One region of the Stenotrophomonas sp. 28608_Sma genome, then DNA from elsewhere that is predicted to be linked to it. Evidence: riboswitches for the same ligand, from Rfam matches in the RefSeq annotation. Region 1 holds a riboswitch; the other holds the start of a gene.
What was found. Region 1 has a riboswitch for cobalamin ahead of btuB (TonB-dependent vitamin B12 receptor). Riboswitches for the same ligand answer to the same signal wherever they lie in the genome.

Region 1 (7,518 bases):
CGATGGCATGCTGATGGCCAGCTTCTACAACCCGGTGCTGTTCGTCGGCGCGCGCGATCCGCAGCTGGATGCACAGGGCCTGATCCGGCCACAGTACGCCATTCCCTATTCGGACCTGGAAGACCTGGCGCCGGCCGAGCGCGAGGCGAAGCTGGCACGGGGTGACGCGCTGACCTTCGGCCACAGCCTGACCGAACTGATCGGTGGGCAGCTCGATGCCGGCTTCATCATCGATCGCTTCATGGAAGACTGGCAGCCGCAGCCGCGATTCCTGATCGATCGCTATCTGCCCACCTTCCTGGCGACCCGCGCGCGCCGGATCGGCTGAGGCGGATCGGCGCAAAAACCTGCGGCGTACAATGGACGGCCCCACGTCATGCAGGTGCCGTCCCTTGTCGTATCCCTATCCGCTGGTCGTGTTCGACCTTGATGGCACGCTGGTCGACAGCGCAGCTGATATCGCCGAAGCACTGAACCGCACGCTGGAGGACATCGGTGTGGCACGCGTGCCGGAAACCACGGTGCTCGGTTGGATCGGCGACGGTGTGCGCCGCCTGGTCGAACAGGCCGTGCATGCGGCCGGCCGCGAGGTGGACCTGGCCGAAGTGATGCCGGTGTTCATGGTGCACTACCGTGAGTGCCTGCTGCGCAGCCCGCGTCTGTTCGATGGCGTGGCTGAAGCACTGGCGCAACTGCGTGCGCGCAACGTGCCGCTGGCGATCTGCACCAACAAGCCCGAAGCGCTGGTGCCACCGCTGCTGCAGCATCTGGGCATCGGTGATGCGTTCGCGCTGGTGCTGGGGGGCGACTCCCTGCCGCAGCGCAAGCCCAGTGGTGAACCGCTGCGGCATATCGCCGCGCACTTCGGGCTGCCTGTAGAGGCGTGCCTGATGGTCGGTGATTCGTTGACCGACTACCGTGCCGCCGAAGATGCAGGCATGCCGATCGCGCTGGTGCGTTACGGCTATCCGCGCGGCCTGGACCTGGCCACCGCGCATGCGGTGGCGGTGATCGACGACCTGCGTGAACTGCCGGGGTTGCAGGGCTGGTGCAACGGATAACGCCGGTCGCCGGGCGGTAACCGGGCCGACGCAATGGGTAGTGCCGGCCGCTGGCCGGCAACCCGCGATGCGCTGTCGAAGGTCATGATGTTGCCGGCCGGCGGCCGGCACTACCATGACCGTCGCGGTCACTTCGGCTGGTAACGCACGCTCAGCTGGTACTCGCGGCCCGGCTGGTTGAACCACGCCACGGTTTCATACGTGCGGTCGAATACGTTGGCGGCGCGCGCCAGCAGCGACCACGACGGCGTCAGCGCGTACTCGGCGCGCAGGTCCAGCGTGCCGTAGCCACCGACCTTCACCGCGTTGGCCGCATCGTCATAGCGCTTGCCCGCACCCTGCACGGTCAGGCCGGCGCGGAAATCGCCGAAGCGGCGGTCGACGTCCAGGCGCGCGGTCTGCTGCGCACGGCGCGGCAGCCAGTTGTCGAACTGGGTGCTGCCATGGGTGCGGTTGCGCGGGTCGGTGTAGCTCAGCTGCGCGTTGATGTCGAAACCGGCCAACAGCACGCCACCGGTCAGCTCGGCACCGCGGATGCGCGCCTTCTCCACCTGCTGCATCTTCATCGTGGACGCATCGTAGGTGATCAGGTCATCGATGCGGGTCTCGTACACATCCAGGCCCCAATGCCAGCCCTGGCCCTGCTGCGAAACACCGAGATTGGCGCTCTTGGACTTCTCCGGGTTCAACGTCGGCACCCCGCTCCACGGGTCGTACAGGTCGCTGAAGGTCGGCGCCTTGAACGCAGTGCCGTAGCTGGCATTGACGCGCAGGCCGTGCTCCAGTTCCATCGCCCAGCCCACGCTGCCGGTGGCATGGTTGCCGAACTGCTGGTTGTCGTCGTTGCGTGCGCTGGCCTGCAGCTGGTGGCGGCCGAAGCGGCCCTGATACTGCACGAACACGCCGGTGTTGCGACGGCTGTCGACGAGGTAGCCCGCGCTGCTGCCATCCAGGTTGTCTTCGCTCCAGTCCACGCCGGTGCTCAACAGCTGGCCTTCGGCCAAGGTGAAGTCACCCTGCAGCGAGGCGCTGTCGCGGTGGGTCTGCGCGCTGCCGCGTGCGCCGAAGTCGCCGAAGTTGTCCGACTCGTTGTCACTGCGGCCGACGTTGGCTGTGAAAGCCAGGCGTTCAGACGGGGTGTAGCGCACCTTGCCGGCCAGCACCTGCTGGCGGGTCTCCGAGTAGTTGTAGTAGCCGTCGTAGTGGTTCTTGCCGTCGGCGCGCAGTGCGCTGCCTTCCACGGTCCACTGGTCGTTGAAGCTGTAGCCGCCGCGCAGGCTCTTGGACAGGTTGCGGTAGCCGTCGCGGTCGTGCTCGTCGGCAAAGCAGCCCGCGGTGAACACCGAGGCGGAGCCGCGGCAGGCATCGATGCCGTCGGAATGCTGGTAGGCGATGTCGGCGCCGAACCAGCCGCGTTCGGTGCCACCGCCGATGCCGCCGCTGGCTTCGCGCAGGCCGTTGCTGCCACCGCCGAGCTGGAAGTGCGGAGCGAAATCGCCCTGGTTGCGGCGGGTGAAGATCTGGATCACGCCACCAATGGCGTCGGCACCGTACAGGCTGGACTGCGGGCCGCGCACGATTTCCACGCGCTCGATCTGCGCCAGCGGCAGGTCCTGGTACATGGCCAGGCCGAGGTCGGCACTGTTGATGCGCACACCATCCACCAGCACCACGGTGTGGCCCGAGTTGGTGCCGCGCAGGAACAGCGAGCTCTGCTTGCCGAGGCCGCCGGAGTTGGTCAGGTTGATGCCGGCGCGGCCGCGCAGCAGCTCCTGCAGCGAGGTGGCCTGGCTGGATTCGATCTGCGCGCGGTCGATCACCTGGGCCGGCGCGATGCTGTCCTGCAGGGCGATCGGGGTGCGGGTGGCGGTGACCAGGATCTGGTCGAGCGCGGTGGTGTCATCGGCGGCCTGGGCCAGCGCGGGCAGGGCGGCCAGCACGGCCAGGGACAGCATTCGGGACTGCAGCTTCATGGGGGACTCCAGGTGCCACGCACGCCCGCGTGGCGAAGGGGAGGAGCCGCGAAGGCAGGCATGCGCCGACGCCGCAGCGCAGGCTGCGGTCATCCAGCGCCATGCCCACCGCATCGCGACCTGAGGCTTCCTGGCCGGTCTCCGGGCTTGCCGCCGGGTGGCGCGAGGCCACCGTCCAGGCGCCTTCCCATGCCTGCGGCACAGTGGCGTTGTTGCCTGGAACTGACGTGCTTACCGTTGCGGGGGCAGCGCCGGCCTGGCGTGGAATCACGCGTCACCGGCTTCCCGTTTCAACCTGCCGGCCGTGGCCGCAGGTCACCTGGAAGTGCGCGCAGTCTACGGCATCGCAGGCGGCCCGTAGCGTCGAGCGTGCTCGACTGCCTTTGCTGTGCCCTTAGAATGGTCCCTCGATCCCGTGGTGCCGTTGCCGATGTCCGCCCGTTTTCCGCTGTTCCCGCGTTGCCTGTACAGGACGCACGCATGATCCTCGACCTGGTCCGCCATGCCGGCAACGGTCGCGATGAGTTCCTCGATGGCCGCAGCGATCCACCGCAGCTGGCCCGCCTGCCGCAGGAACTGGTCGACGCCTACGCTGCGCAGCCCTGGGAGCGGGTGATCAGTTCGCCGCGGCTGCGCTCGCTGCACACGGCGATGGCCCTGGCCACGCCGCGCGGGCTGGACGTGGAAGCGGACGAGGAATGGGAAGAGCTGGATTTCGGCGATTGGGACGGGCAGTCGCTGTTCGACCTGCCGGAGGACGCATTGGCGGCCTTCCATGCCGACCCGCATGCATTCCCGCCGCCGAACGGCGAAAGCTGGGGCCACTTCGAGCGGCGCATCGCGCGCGCGCTGGATCGCCTGCTTGATGATGACGATCCGGTGCCGACGCTGGTGGTCAGCCACGGCGGCCCGCTGCGCATGGTGCTGTCGCAGGTCTGCGGCCTGCCGATGTCGCTGTGCTGGGCCCTGCGTATTGACCACGGCACACGCCTGCGGGTGTGGCTGGAGCGCGGCGAGGTCGGGCTGGTGGGCGAACTGCAGGAGCTGCAGCAGCCCTGACCGCACTCGCCGGGCATGACCCGGCGCTACCGATCCCGCATCGCAGTGGTGGTGCCGGCCGCTGGCCGGCATCCCCAGGAACGCGGAGGCCTCAATCCTCGTCCGCGCGCTCGGCCACGCTGTCCTCAGCGTCGTCGTCAGCATCGAAGCGCTGCTCATGCACCGGGCCCGAAGCGGGGCCGGCCGCCTTCAGCGGATGCGCAGCGATGCGCGCTTCGTAATCCTGCACCAGTGCCTCACGCTGCGGCTCGCTCAGTTCCTGCCAATGGCAGTCCAGCAGCGCGCCTTCCAGTGAATAGAGCAGGTTCAGGCTGGGCTTGAAGCCGGCGCGCTTGACCTTGACGAAGGCGCCGACCGCGCCGATCGCAACCAGATCCTCGCGGCTGCGCAGGCCGACCTGACGCAGCCACGCCGCACTCTTCGGGCCGATGTTGCGCAGCTTCGGTGCGCTCATCCCAGCGCCTCGACGAACACGCGGGCGATGGCTTCCAGGCCAGCCTGGTCGTCGGCATCGAAGCGGCCGACTTTCGGGCTGTCGATGTCGAACACGCCGATCAGTTCATCGCCGCGCAGCAACGGCACCACCAGTTCCGAGCGCGAGGCCGAATCGCAGGCGATGTGGCCGGGGAAGGCATCGACGTCCTCCACGCGCTGGGTCACGCGCTGGCTGGCGGCGGCACCGCACACGCCCTTGTCCAGCGGGATGCGCACGCAGGCCGGCAGGCCCTGGAATGGCCCGACCACCAGTTCCTTGCCGTCGTACAGGTAGAAGCCCACCCAGTTCAGGTCGGGCAGAGCGTGATAGACCAGCGCGGAGAGGTTGGCCGCGTTGGCGATGCGGTCGGACTCGGCGTAGACCAGGCCGCGGGCCTGTTCCAGCAGCTGGGCGTATTGTTCCGGCTTGCTGCCGGTGAGCGAGGCATTGGCGAACATGCCCGCAGTCTAGCAAGCGCGCCGGGCCGGCGATAATGCAGGCTCTGTTGCCCCGCTGGAGCTTATCGATGCCGTTGCCCGCCACGCTGCCGCCTGCCCTGTTCGTCACCGGCACCGATACCGAGATCGGCAAGACCGCGGCCAGCACCGCGCTGCTGCATGCACTGCGCCGGCGCGGCCTGCGCGCGGTTGGCATGAAGCCGGTGGCCAGCGGCAGCGAAGACCTGGGGCAGGGCCTGCGCAACGAGGACGCGCTGGCGCTGCAGGCGGCCAGTTGGCCGGTGCCGGTCTATGCCGACCTGAATCCGTACGCGCTGCGGCAACCGCTGGCGCCGGAGCTGGCCGCTGCCGAGGATGGCGTGCAGGTGGAACTGGCGCCGATCGTGGCAGCGTTCGCGCGCCTGCGTGCTCAGGCCGATGTCGTGGTGGTGGAGGGCGTTGGCGGTTGGCTGGCGCCGGTCTCGGCCACGCTCGACCAGCTCGACCTGGTGCGTGCATTGCATCTGCCGGTAGTACTTGTGGTCGGCATGCGGCTGGGCTGCGTCAACCACGCACGGCTGACTGCGCAGTCGCTGCAGGCCAGCGGCGTGGAGTGCCTGGGCTGGATCGGCAACCACATCGACCCGGTGATGCAGCGCCAGGATGAGAACATCGCGACGTTGCAGCAGCGCCTGCCGATGCCGTGCTGGGGGCGGCTGCCGTATCTGCCGGGAGAGGATGGCGAAGCGCTGTCGGCGTACCTGCTCGAGTGATCCTGGGTAGTGCCGGCCGCTGGCCGGCAACTGCATCCACCCGGCGATCCCGAGGTTGCCGGCCAGCGACCGGCGTTACCGTGCCGCAGCCGCCAGCTCCTTCGCGATCGCACCCAGCCGCTCCACCGCACCGATGAAGCGCGCATCCAAGGTCTGGCAGCACGACAGCCGCAGGCATTGGCGGTAGCGTGCGCCGCGCGAGTACACGCGGCGCTGGGCGCGCACGTGCTTGAGTGATCCTGGGTAGTGCCGGCCGCTGGCCGGCAACTGCATCCACCCGGCGATCCCGAGGTTGCCGGCCAGCGGCCGGCACTACCGTGTTGCAGCTGCCAGCTCCTTCGCGATCGCACCGAGCCGCTCCACCGCGCCGATGAAGCGCGCATCCAGCATCTGGCAGCACGACAGCCGCAGGCAGTGGCGATAGCGCGCGCCGCGCGAGTACACGCGGCGCTGGGCGTGCACCTGCTTGAGTGATCCTAGGTAGTGCCGGCCGCTGGCCGGCAACTGCATCCACCTGGCGATCCCGAGGTTGCCGGCCAGCGGCCGGCGTTACCGTGCTGCAGCCGCCAGCTCCCGCGCGATCGCACCCAGCCGCTCCACCGCACCGATGAAGCGCGCATCCAAGGTCTGGCAGCACGACAGCCGCAGGCAGTGGCGGTAACGCGCACCACGCGAATACACCTGGCCGGGCATGAACACGATGTCCTCTACCAGCGCACGTTCGAACAGCTCACGCGTATCCACGCCCGGCAGTTCGAGCCACAGCAGGAAGCCGCCTTGCGGCTCGGTGGCACGGGTGCCGGCCGGGAAGTGTTCGGCCACCAGCTGGCGCAGCCGTCCCACCTGTTCGCGGTACAGCCGGCGCATGCGGTGCAGGTGATGCTCGTAGCTTCCGGCTTCCAGATACGCCGCCACCGCATCGCCGAGCAGTTGAGGCTCGCCACCGGTGGACTGGAATTTCAGCAGCGCGATGCGCTCGGCGAAGCGGCCGCCATCCAGCCAGCCGATACGGTAATCCGGTGCCAGTGTCTTGGAGAACCCACCGACCACCATCACCCAGCCATCGCGATCGAAGGCCTTCAGCAAGGGCGCCGGCGGTTCGCAGAACTGCAGCTCGGCATACACCGCATCTTCGATCAGCGGTAGCTGGCGCGCGTTGACCAGTTCGGCCAGGCGTTGCTTGGCGGGTGTCGGCATGGTACAGCCCAGCGGATTGTGTACGGTCGGCATCACCACCAGTGCGGCCAGCGACGTGTGCTCCAGCATCGCTTCCAGTGCATCGACATCCAGGCCGTGCTGCGGGTGGGTGGGCAGCTCGATGGCCTGCAGGCCGAGGTTGGCCAGCAACGGGTACAGGTTGAAGTAGGACGGCGCCTCGATGCCCACCGCATCACCGGGCTGGGTGACCGCGCGCAGTGCCAGCTGCAGGGCCTCCATCGCGCCGTGGGTCAGCAGCAGCCGCTCGCTATGGGTGTGCAGGCCCATGCGTGGACCGCGACGCACGATCTGCGCCAGCAGCCTGGGGGAGCCGTTCGGGCGCGCGTAGGATTCCACTGTCTGCTGGCCGTGCCGCAGCACCTGCGCGGTATGCCGGGCCAGCTGCGCGCCCGGATAGAACTGGCGCCCGCGCGGACCGGCGAAGGCCAGGTCGATCACTCCGGAGCGACGTTGTGCCTCCAGCACGCGCGCCATCAGCACCTGCTGCAGTGGTGCGGTGGGTGCGGACGGGGTATCACGCAG
Region 2 (7,518 bases), 290 kb from region 1:
CGACGCCGTCGCATTCCAGGCCCTGCAGCCAGCCTTCCACGGTTGCGGCATCGGCGCTGGTCAAGACGTGCACGTTCTCTGCAGCTGGCCATTCGCTGTCGTCTTCCAATGCACTGCCCCAGTCTTGGTGCAGGCCCACGTAGACACCTTCCACTTCAGGCTTTGCCGCAATCGCAACCAAGCGTGCGTATACCTCGGCAATCGGTGGGCGCCCATAGCCCCACTGGTTCGGTGCGATGCACTCCTCGAAATCGTTGCCTTCGAAATACGCGGCCAGCGGCACCACCGGCAGGTGCTCCGGATCGCGTTGATCGAGGCGTTCAAGCACGTCCAGCAGCTTCTGGCGAGGGGACATGGGGCATTCCTTGCAATGGGGAGCCGCGATTGTATCCATCGCGATCAATAGATCGGCGTCACCTTCATCTGCGGCAGCGGGCGCGGTGCGCCGTCGGTGAGGTCCGGGCCGAGGTCCTCCCAGGTACGTCCCTGCTCGACCATCAGCCCCCACAACTGCTGCGATGCCAGCCGCTTGTCTTCCGAGCCCAGCTTGTACGACGGTGGCGCCGGCTGGCCACTGGCAACCATCGAGTACGCCGCGCGGTAGGCCAGTACCTGCTGCGCCGGGTCGTCGGTGCGCGCCACTTCCAGCGTGTAGCGCTGGTAGGCCGAGGCCAGGTTGCGCCAGCGGATCCAATAGTGGTTCTCGAACGAGAACGAACAGAAGCGCGCACCGGCCAGGCTGCCCTTGTCGGCGATGCGGGTCAGCACCTCCTGTGGCATGTCCAGGTTCATGCCGCCTTCGTCGCCCTGCAGGCTGACGTGCACGATGCGATCGCGGTAGCCCGGTGCGCGCGCCTGCAGCAGGTCGCGCCAGTTCTGCATGGTCGCCACCACCGCGAACAGGAAACGGCCCAGTTCTGCGGCCGCCAGCGGCGTAGCGATCGACTGGTAGGTACGCTGCCAGCCGTGGCGGTTCTCGGTGGGCAGGAACACGGCGTGTTCCAGCGCCTGACGGCCACTGCTGCCGTGGCTCACGTCTTCGGCGTGCTGCGGGTAGACCAGATTGATGGCGAAGGTTGGCCAGCGCGGCAACGCGGCATCGAACAGGTGGATCGGGAAGTTGCTGCTGATGCCACCATCGGAGAACCAGCAGATGCGGAACGCGGTGATCACCGGTCCGCAGGTCTGCCCGGCACTGGTCAGCCCTTCCATGCTGTCGGCGACGTTGTGCTCCTGGTCGGCCGCAGGTGCGGTCGGTTCACAGCGACGCTCGCGGCGTGAGGGCTCATGCAACGGCACCGCGCTGATCAGCAGCGGGAAGCTCAGGCTCATGCGCGTGGCCACCAGCACCGGCAGCTTCGGGCCCTGCGGCAGGTGGTAGTACCGGCGCCCTTCCACCTCCAGTGGCGGGCCGGCCTGCGTCACCAGCCACTGCACCACGCTGGCCGGAAACAGCTGCTCGAACTCCTCGCGCAGGAACCAGAACTGCGCGCCGCCCAGCGGCAGCGTGCGCGGCTCGTTGTGCGACACACAGGTGGTGATCATCTGCAGGCTGATCGCATGCGGGCTGTCCGGCTCGCCGGCATAGCGCGGCGCATCGTGCAGGTCGGCGAACGTGAGCGGTGCATCCAGCGGCTTGCCGGACAGCTGCTGCAGGCATTCATGCAGCCACTCGGTCAACGCCGGCGTGCGTGCATCGCGGCCGAGGCCGCTGCACAGGCCCAGCAGGTTACGGCGCGCCACCCGCGCTACCCGCAGCGCGGCACCGGCCACGCCGGCACCATACGCGCACAGCAGTGATGGCAGCAGCGTGGCGGCCACACCGCTCCAACCGCCGCCCCACCAGCCCAGGCCGAGCAGCAACGCCAGCGACACCAGCACCTCCAGTGGCGCAATCTCGAACACCGCGATGGCCAGGCACAGCAGCTTGTGTGGCAGGCCGGCATTGCCGGTCAGCACCACCAGCAACCGATAGGCGGCGCGCGCGCCCCGTGCCGGCTGGAACAGGCTGTAGATGAAGCCGCGCCGCGACAGCTGCGCCGACACCGCCGACAGCCCGCCGTAGCCGGCATCGCCGGGCAGGTGCTCGCCGGCCTGCTGGCGACGATCACCGCACGCCGCCGCGGCCGCCACCGCCGCGGCAATGGCGCCGGCCGAGGTGCCGCCGATGCTCTTGAAGCGATACTCGCGCGCCAGCGCCAGTACCGCATTGGGGTACACGATGCCGCTGGTGATGCCGCCTTTCATGACCAGATCGCAGTACTTCGCCGCCACGAGCCACCTCCCGTCTGTCGGTGCCCAGTATGGCAAGAGGCGCTCTCACAGCCTGAGAAGCGAGCCACAGCCCTGCGCTTTCATTGGCCCTTGACCATTGGCCTCGACGCGTCCACCGTGGGCACGCCGAAGGTATCCTTGCCGTGGCATTGATGGCGGCAGGGATTTAAACGGGAATCCGGTGAAGGCGCCTTGCGCGCCCATTCCGGAGCTGCCCCGCAGCGGTGAATGGAAACGAATCCTGCCAACAGCACTGGGCTCACGCCTGGGAAGCGGCAGGTAGTAGGTGGGCTGCGGCCCGTGTCCATCAGCCCGAATACCGGCCCCGGCCGGGGGACACGACCGTCCCCTGACTCGACCTGGAATCTCCGCGGGGAGGTTGCCGGGGCCGTCGTTGTCCTGCGCCTGCAGGCGGTGCGGCCGCGTGCGTCCTGTTCACGGTTTCCGGCCAGACTGTTCACCCACGCGCTGATGCATGGGCCACCGCCGTTGCCGGCGGTCCATGCGGTACCTGACGATGACCGAGCTCCAACGCCCCACCCTGTCCCTGCCCGAAAACGGCCAGCGCCTGCTGCTGCACTCGTGCTGCGCCCCCTGCTCCGGCGAAGTGATGGAGGCGATCACCGCCTCCGGGATCGACTACGCGATCTTCTTCTACAACCCCAACATCCACCCGGTGAAGGAATACGAGCTGCGCAAGCAGGAGAACATCCGCTTCGCCGAACAGCACGACATCCCGTTCATCGACTGCGACTACGACACCGACAACTGGTTCAGCCGTGCACGCGGCATGGAAAACGAGCCCGAGCGCGGCATCCGCTGCACGATGTGCTTCGACATGCGCTTCGAGCGCACTGCGCTGTACGCGCACGAGCACGGCTACGACACCATCAGTTCGTCGCTGGGCATCTCGCGCTGGAAGAACATGGCGCAGATCAACGACTGCGGCATCCGTGCCGCGTCGCGCTATGAAGGCCTGCAGTACTGGGACTACAACTGGCGCAAGGGCGGCGGTGCCAGCCGCATGATCGAGATCAGCAAGCGCGAGCAGTTCTACCAGCAGGAATACTGCGGCTGCGTGTACTCGCTGCGCGATGCCAACCGTCACCGCCGCGAGAATGGCCGCGAACGGATCAAGATCGGCCTGCTGTACTACGGGCAGGACGCTGAGACGCCGCAGGGCGATTGACGTGTGGGCATGGGGCGGCCACGCTGGTCGCCCCTTCTGCTGTACCGGAACTGCCATGACCGCCCTGCCCGCCGATGTCGCCCTGCTGGTGATCGACCTGCAGCCGGACTTCATGCCCGGCGGCGCGCTGGCCTGCGACCAAGGCGATGCGCTGGTGGCACCGATCGCCGATCTGCTGGCACAGCGCCGCTACCGCACCGTGGTGGCAACACAGGACTGGCACCCGGCCGACCATGCCTCGTTCGCCAGCCAGCACCCCGGCCAACGCCCCTTCGAGACCATCCTGCTGCACGCGCAGCCGCAGACCCTGTGGCCGGACCACTGCGTGCAGGGCAGCGCCGGTGCCGCGCTGCATCCGGGCGTGGACTGGACCGTGGCCGACCTGATCCTGCGCAAGGGCACGCGCCAACAGGTGGATTCATACAGCGCCTTCCGCGAGAACCATGGCCCCGATGGCGAGCGCCCGGCCACCGGCCTGGCCGGCTGGCTGCACGAACGCCGCATCCGCGAAGTGCACGTGTGCGGCCTGGCCCGCGACTACTGCGTGCTGTGGAGCGCGCAGGACGCGGTGAAGTCCGGCTTCCGGGTGAAATTCCTGTGGGAGCTGACCAAGCCGGTGACCGACGCCAACGACGCGATGGTGCGCGAGGCGCTGGGCAAGGCGGGGATCGCGATCGTCTGACCCAGAGCGGTAGTGCCGGCCGCTGGCCGGCAACCTCGGGATCTCTGCAGTTGCCGGCCAGCGGCCGGCACTACCGGATAGCACCCGTGGTAGCGCCGGGCCATGCCCGGCGGACGCGGGATGGGCGATTACCGGAACACCACCGTTCGGTGCCCGTTGAGCAGGATGCGGTGCTCCACATGGCGGCGCACGGCGCGCGCCAGCACCAGCGATTCGGTATCGCTGCCCAGCCGCACCAGCTCGCGCGGCGCCATCGCGTGGTCCACGCGGGCCACGTCCTGTTCGATGATCGGGCCTTCGTCCAGATCCTCGGTGACGTAGTGCGCGGTGGCGCCGATGATCTTGACCCCGCGCGCGTGTGCCTGGTGGTACGGCTGCGCGCCCTTGAAGCTGGGCAGGAAGCTGTGGTGGATGTTGATCGCACGGCCGGCCAGCGCGCGGCACAGCGTGGGTGACAGGATCTGCATGTAGCGCGCCAGCACCACCAGATCGATGCGTTCGCGCTCGACCAGGTCGATGATCTGCTGCTCCTGCACCACGCGCGTATCAGCGGTCACCGGCAGGTGGTGGAACGGCACCTGGTAGGACGCCGCCAGCGGCGCGAAGTCGGCGTGGTTGGACGCTACTGCGGCAATGTCCACCTTCAGCTGGCCGCTGTGGGCACGGAACAGCAGGTCGTTGAGGCAGTGCCCCTGCTTGCTGACCAGCACCAGCAGGCGTGCACGGCGGCGGCCATCATGCAGCTGCCAGTCCATGCCGAAGCCGGCGGCGAGCGTGGCCATGGCGGCGTGCACGGTCTCCAGCGGCAGGCCGGCATCGCGATCGAAATGCACGCGCAGGAAGAAGCGGCCACTTTCCTCATCACCGAACTGCTGGGCGTCGAGGATGTTGCAGCCGTGGTCGAACAGCAGGCCGGATACGCGGTAGACGATGCCGGTACGGTCGGGACAGGACAGGGTGAGGATGGAATCGGGGCGCATCGCCCGAGTGTAGGGCAGCAGCCTGTCCTCGGGATCGATGGTCACCGATGCAACCGACCTGCTTGGTTCAGTCCCAAGCGATACTTGGGTTTCTCCATGGCAAGCTGGTCGGTCATGAACCTGTTGCAACTGATCCGCAGCTTCACCCGCACCGCAGAGACCGGCAGCATTGCCGCAGCGGCCCGCATCCTTGGCATCAGCGCCACCGCAGTCGGCCAGAACATCAACCGGCTGGAGGCGCATCTGGGCGTACGGTTGCTGAACCGAAGTACGCGCCAGCTGGCCCTCAGCGAGGCCGGCGCGCTGTACCTGGCGCAGGTGCGCCACATCGAAGCCGACCTGGCGCGCGCGCAGGCGATGGTCACCTCTGGTGACATCGAACCGGCCGGACCACTACGCATCGCCAGCAGCAGCGCGTTCGGTCGCCACGTACTTGCCCCCTTGCTGCCTTCGCTGCAGCAGCGCTACCCGCAACTGCAGCTGGAGCTGCGCCTGACTGACCGCGCCGTGCAGCACGGCCCGGAAGCGGTGGATGCCAGCATCCGCATCGGTGCACAGCTGGAGGACGGTGTCGTCGCACGGCAGCTGGCGCGCGTGCCGTTCGTGTTCTGCGCCTCGCCGGCCTATCTGAAGGCACACGGCACCCCGCAGCAACCCTCCGAGCTGAGCGGCCATCGCGGGCTGCTGCACCGCTTCCCCACCGATGGCCGGCCGCTGCGATGGGGCCTGTTGAAGGATGGCCAGCGCGTGGACGCCGCACTGCCGCCGAGCATGGTCTGCGATGACATCGATGCGCTGGCGACGCTGGCCGCAGCCGGTGCCGGCATCACCCGGCTGGCCGCATTCGTGGCCGAGCCGTACCTGCGCGATGGCCGCCTGCAGGCAGTGTTCGGCGCCGACACTGCATGGCGCCCCGAACCGATGGAAGTCTATTTCTGCGTCAGCGACCGCCGCGATTTCACTGCCAAGATCCGCGCGCTGTTCGAGCACCTGCAGGCCGGCATGGCGCCGGCCTGGCGGGTGTGAGCCTCAGCGCGTCTTGAACACGCCGCGCGCATCGCGCGGCTCGCAGCGCAGGTACTGCGGCGCCGGTTCCACGCTGTCGCGCAATGCGGCGGCGGCATGCCACGGCCAGCGCGGGTCGTAGAGGATGCCGCGCGCCAGGGCTACCGCATCGGCGTGGCGATGGCGCAGGATCGATTCGGCCTGCTCCGGTTCGGTGATCATGCCCACGGCGATGACCGGCATGCGCACCTTGGCCTTGATCGCCGCCGCGAACGGCACCTGATAGCCCGGGCCGACGGTGATCTTCTGGCGCTCGTCCAGGCCGCCGCTGGAGACATGCAGGAAGTTGCAGTCGCGCGCGTCCAGCACCTGGGCCAGCGCCTCGCTCTGCACCAGGTCCCAGCCGCCATCGACCCAGTCGCTGGCAGAGATGCGCACGCCCACGGCGACCTTGTCGGACACTGCCGCACGCACCGCATCGAACACCTCCACCAGCAGGCGCAGGCGGTTCGGCAGCGAGCCACCGTAGCCATCGGTGCGGCGGTTGCTCAGCGGCGACAGGAACTGGTGCAGCAGATAACCGTGCGCGGCATGCAGCTCGATCAGCTCGAAGCCCAGGCGCTCGGCGCGCACCGCACTGGCGGCGAAGGCGGCGATGACCTCGGCGATGCCGGCCTCGTCCAGTTCCTGCGGTGCCGGATCGGCGGCATGGAACGGCAGCGGCGACGGCGCCACGGTGGCCCAGCCACGCGCATCGTCGGCCGGCAACTGGCCACCACCGTCCCACGGACGCCTCACCGAGGCCTTGCGGCCGGCATGGCCCAGCTGGACGCCCAGCGGCATCGGCGACCAGCGGCGGACGCTGGCCAGCACCTGCGCCAGTGCGGCCTCGGTGCCGTCATCCCACAGGCCCAGGTCGGCCCAGCTGATGCGGCCGCGCGGTTCGACCGCGGTGGCTTCCAGGATCAGCAGGCCGGCACCGGACTGCGCCAGGTTGCCCAGATGCATGGCGTGCCAATCGCTGGCGCGACCGTCTTCGGCGGAGTACTGGCACATCGGCGCGATGACGATGCGGTTGGACAGGGTCAGGGGGCCGAACGAGATCGGCGAAAACAGCTGGCTCAAGACGGTGATGAACGACGTAGGGGGTGCGTATTGCACCGCCGCACGGCCTGCGAATCAACCGTCTGGATGGATCGCTGTTTCGCGGTGGGCGTGCAGCCGAGCGTGTGCTCGGCTCAGGATGAGGCCCACGCGGCCAGCGCCTCGGCGCAGTCCCGTTCATCCTTGAACTGCAGCAGGTCGTCGGCGCGGGTGCGGCCACGGTTCAACGCCGCCACCGGCAGCCCTGCCCTGGCCGCCGCCTGCACGAAGCGGAAGCCGGAATA

Region 2: it holds a riboswitch for cobalamin, as region 1 does, so the genes downstream of both, ACZLHH_RS01340 (epoxyqueuosine reductase QueH) here and btuB (TonB-dependent vitamin B12 receptor) in region 1, are expected to answer to the same signal.

What each region holds. Positions count from the first base shown of each region.
Region 1 is NZ_CM151308.1:594,888-602,405, forward strand. It holds gene ACZLHH_RS02665 (class I SAM-dependent methyltransferase) at 1-328, shown strand, start outside; gene gph (phosphoglycolate phosphatase) at 393-1,061, shown strand; gene btuB (TonB-dependent vitamin B12 receptor) at 1,190-3,034, opposite strand; cobalamin riboswitch at 3,150-3,372, opposite strand; gene ACZLHH_RS02680 (histidine phosphatase family protein) at 3,515-4,093, shown strand; gene ACZLHH_RS02685 (TfoX/Sxy family protein) at 4,185-4,547, opposite strand; gene ACZLHH_RS02690 (GAF domain-containing protein) at 4,544-5,026, opposite strand; gene bioD (dethiobiotin synthase) at 5,095-5,778, shown strand; gene ACZLHH_RS02700 (hypothetical protein) at 5,854-6,003, opposite strand; gene ACZLHH_RS02705 (hypothetical protein) at 6,091-6,288, opposite strand; gene ACZLHH_RS02710 (aminotransferase-like domain-containing protein) at 6,328-7,518, opposite strand, start outside.
Region 2 is NZ_CM151308.1:303,116-310,633, reverse strand. It holds gene ACZLHH_RS01350 (hypothetical protein) at 1-355, opposite strand, end outside; gene ACZLHH_RS01345 (patatin-like phospholipase family protein) at 400-2,274, opposite strand; cobalamin riboswitch at 2,402-2,616, shown strand; gene ACZLHH_RS01340 (epoxyqueuosine reductase QueH) at 2,777-3,463, shown strand; gene pncA (bifunctional nicotinamidase/pyrazinamidase) at 3,519-4,145, shown strand; gene purU (formyltetrahydrofolate deformylase) at 4,274-5,125, opposite strand; gene ACZLHH_RS01325 (LysR family transcriptional regulator) at 5,240-6,151, shown strand; gene ACZLHH_RS01320 (NADH:flavin oxidoreductase/NADH oxidase) at 6,155-7,255, opposite strand; gene ACZLHH_RS01315 (NAD-dependent protein deacetylase) at 7,369-7,518, opposite strand, start outside.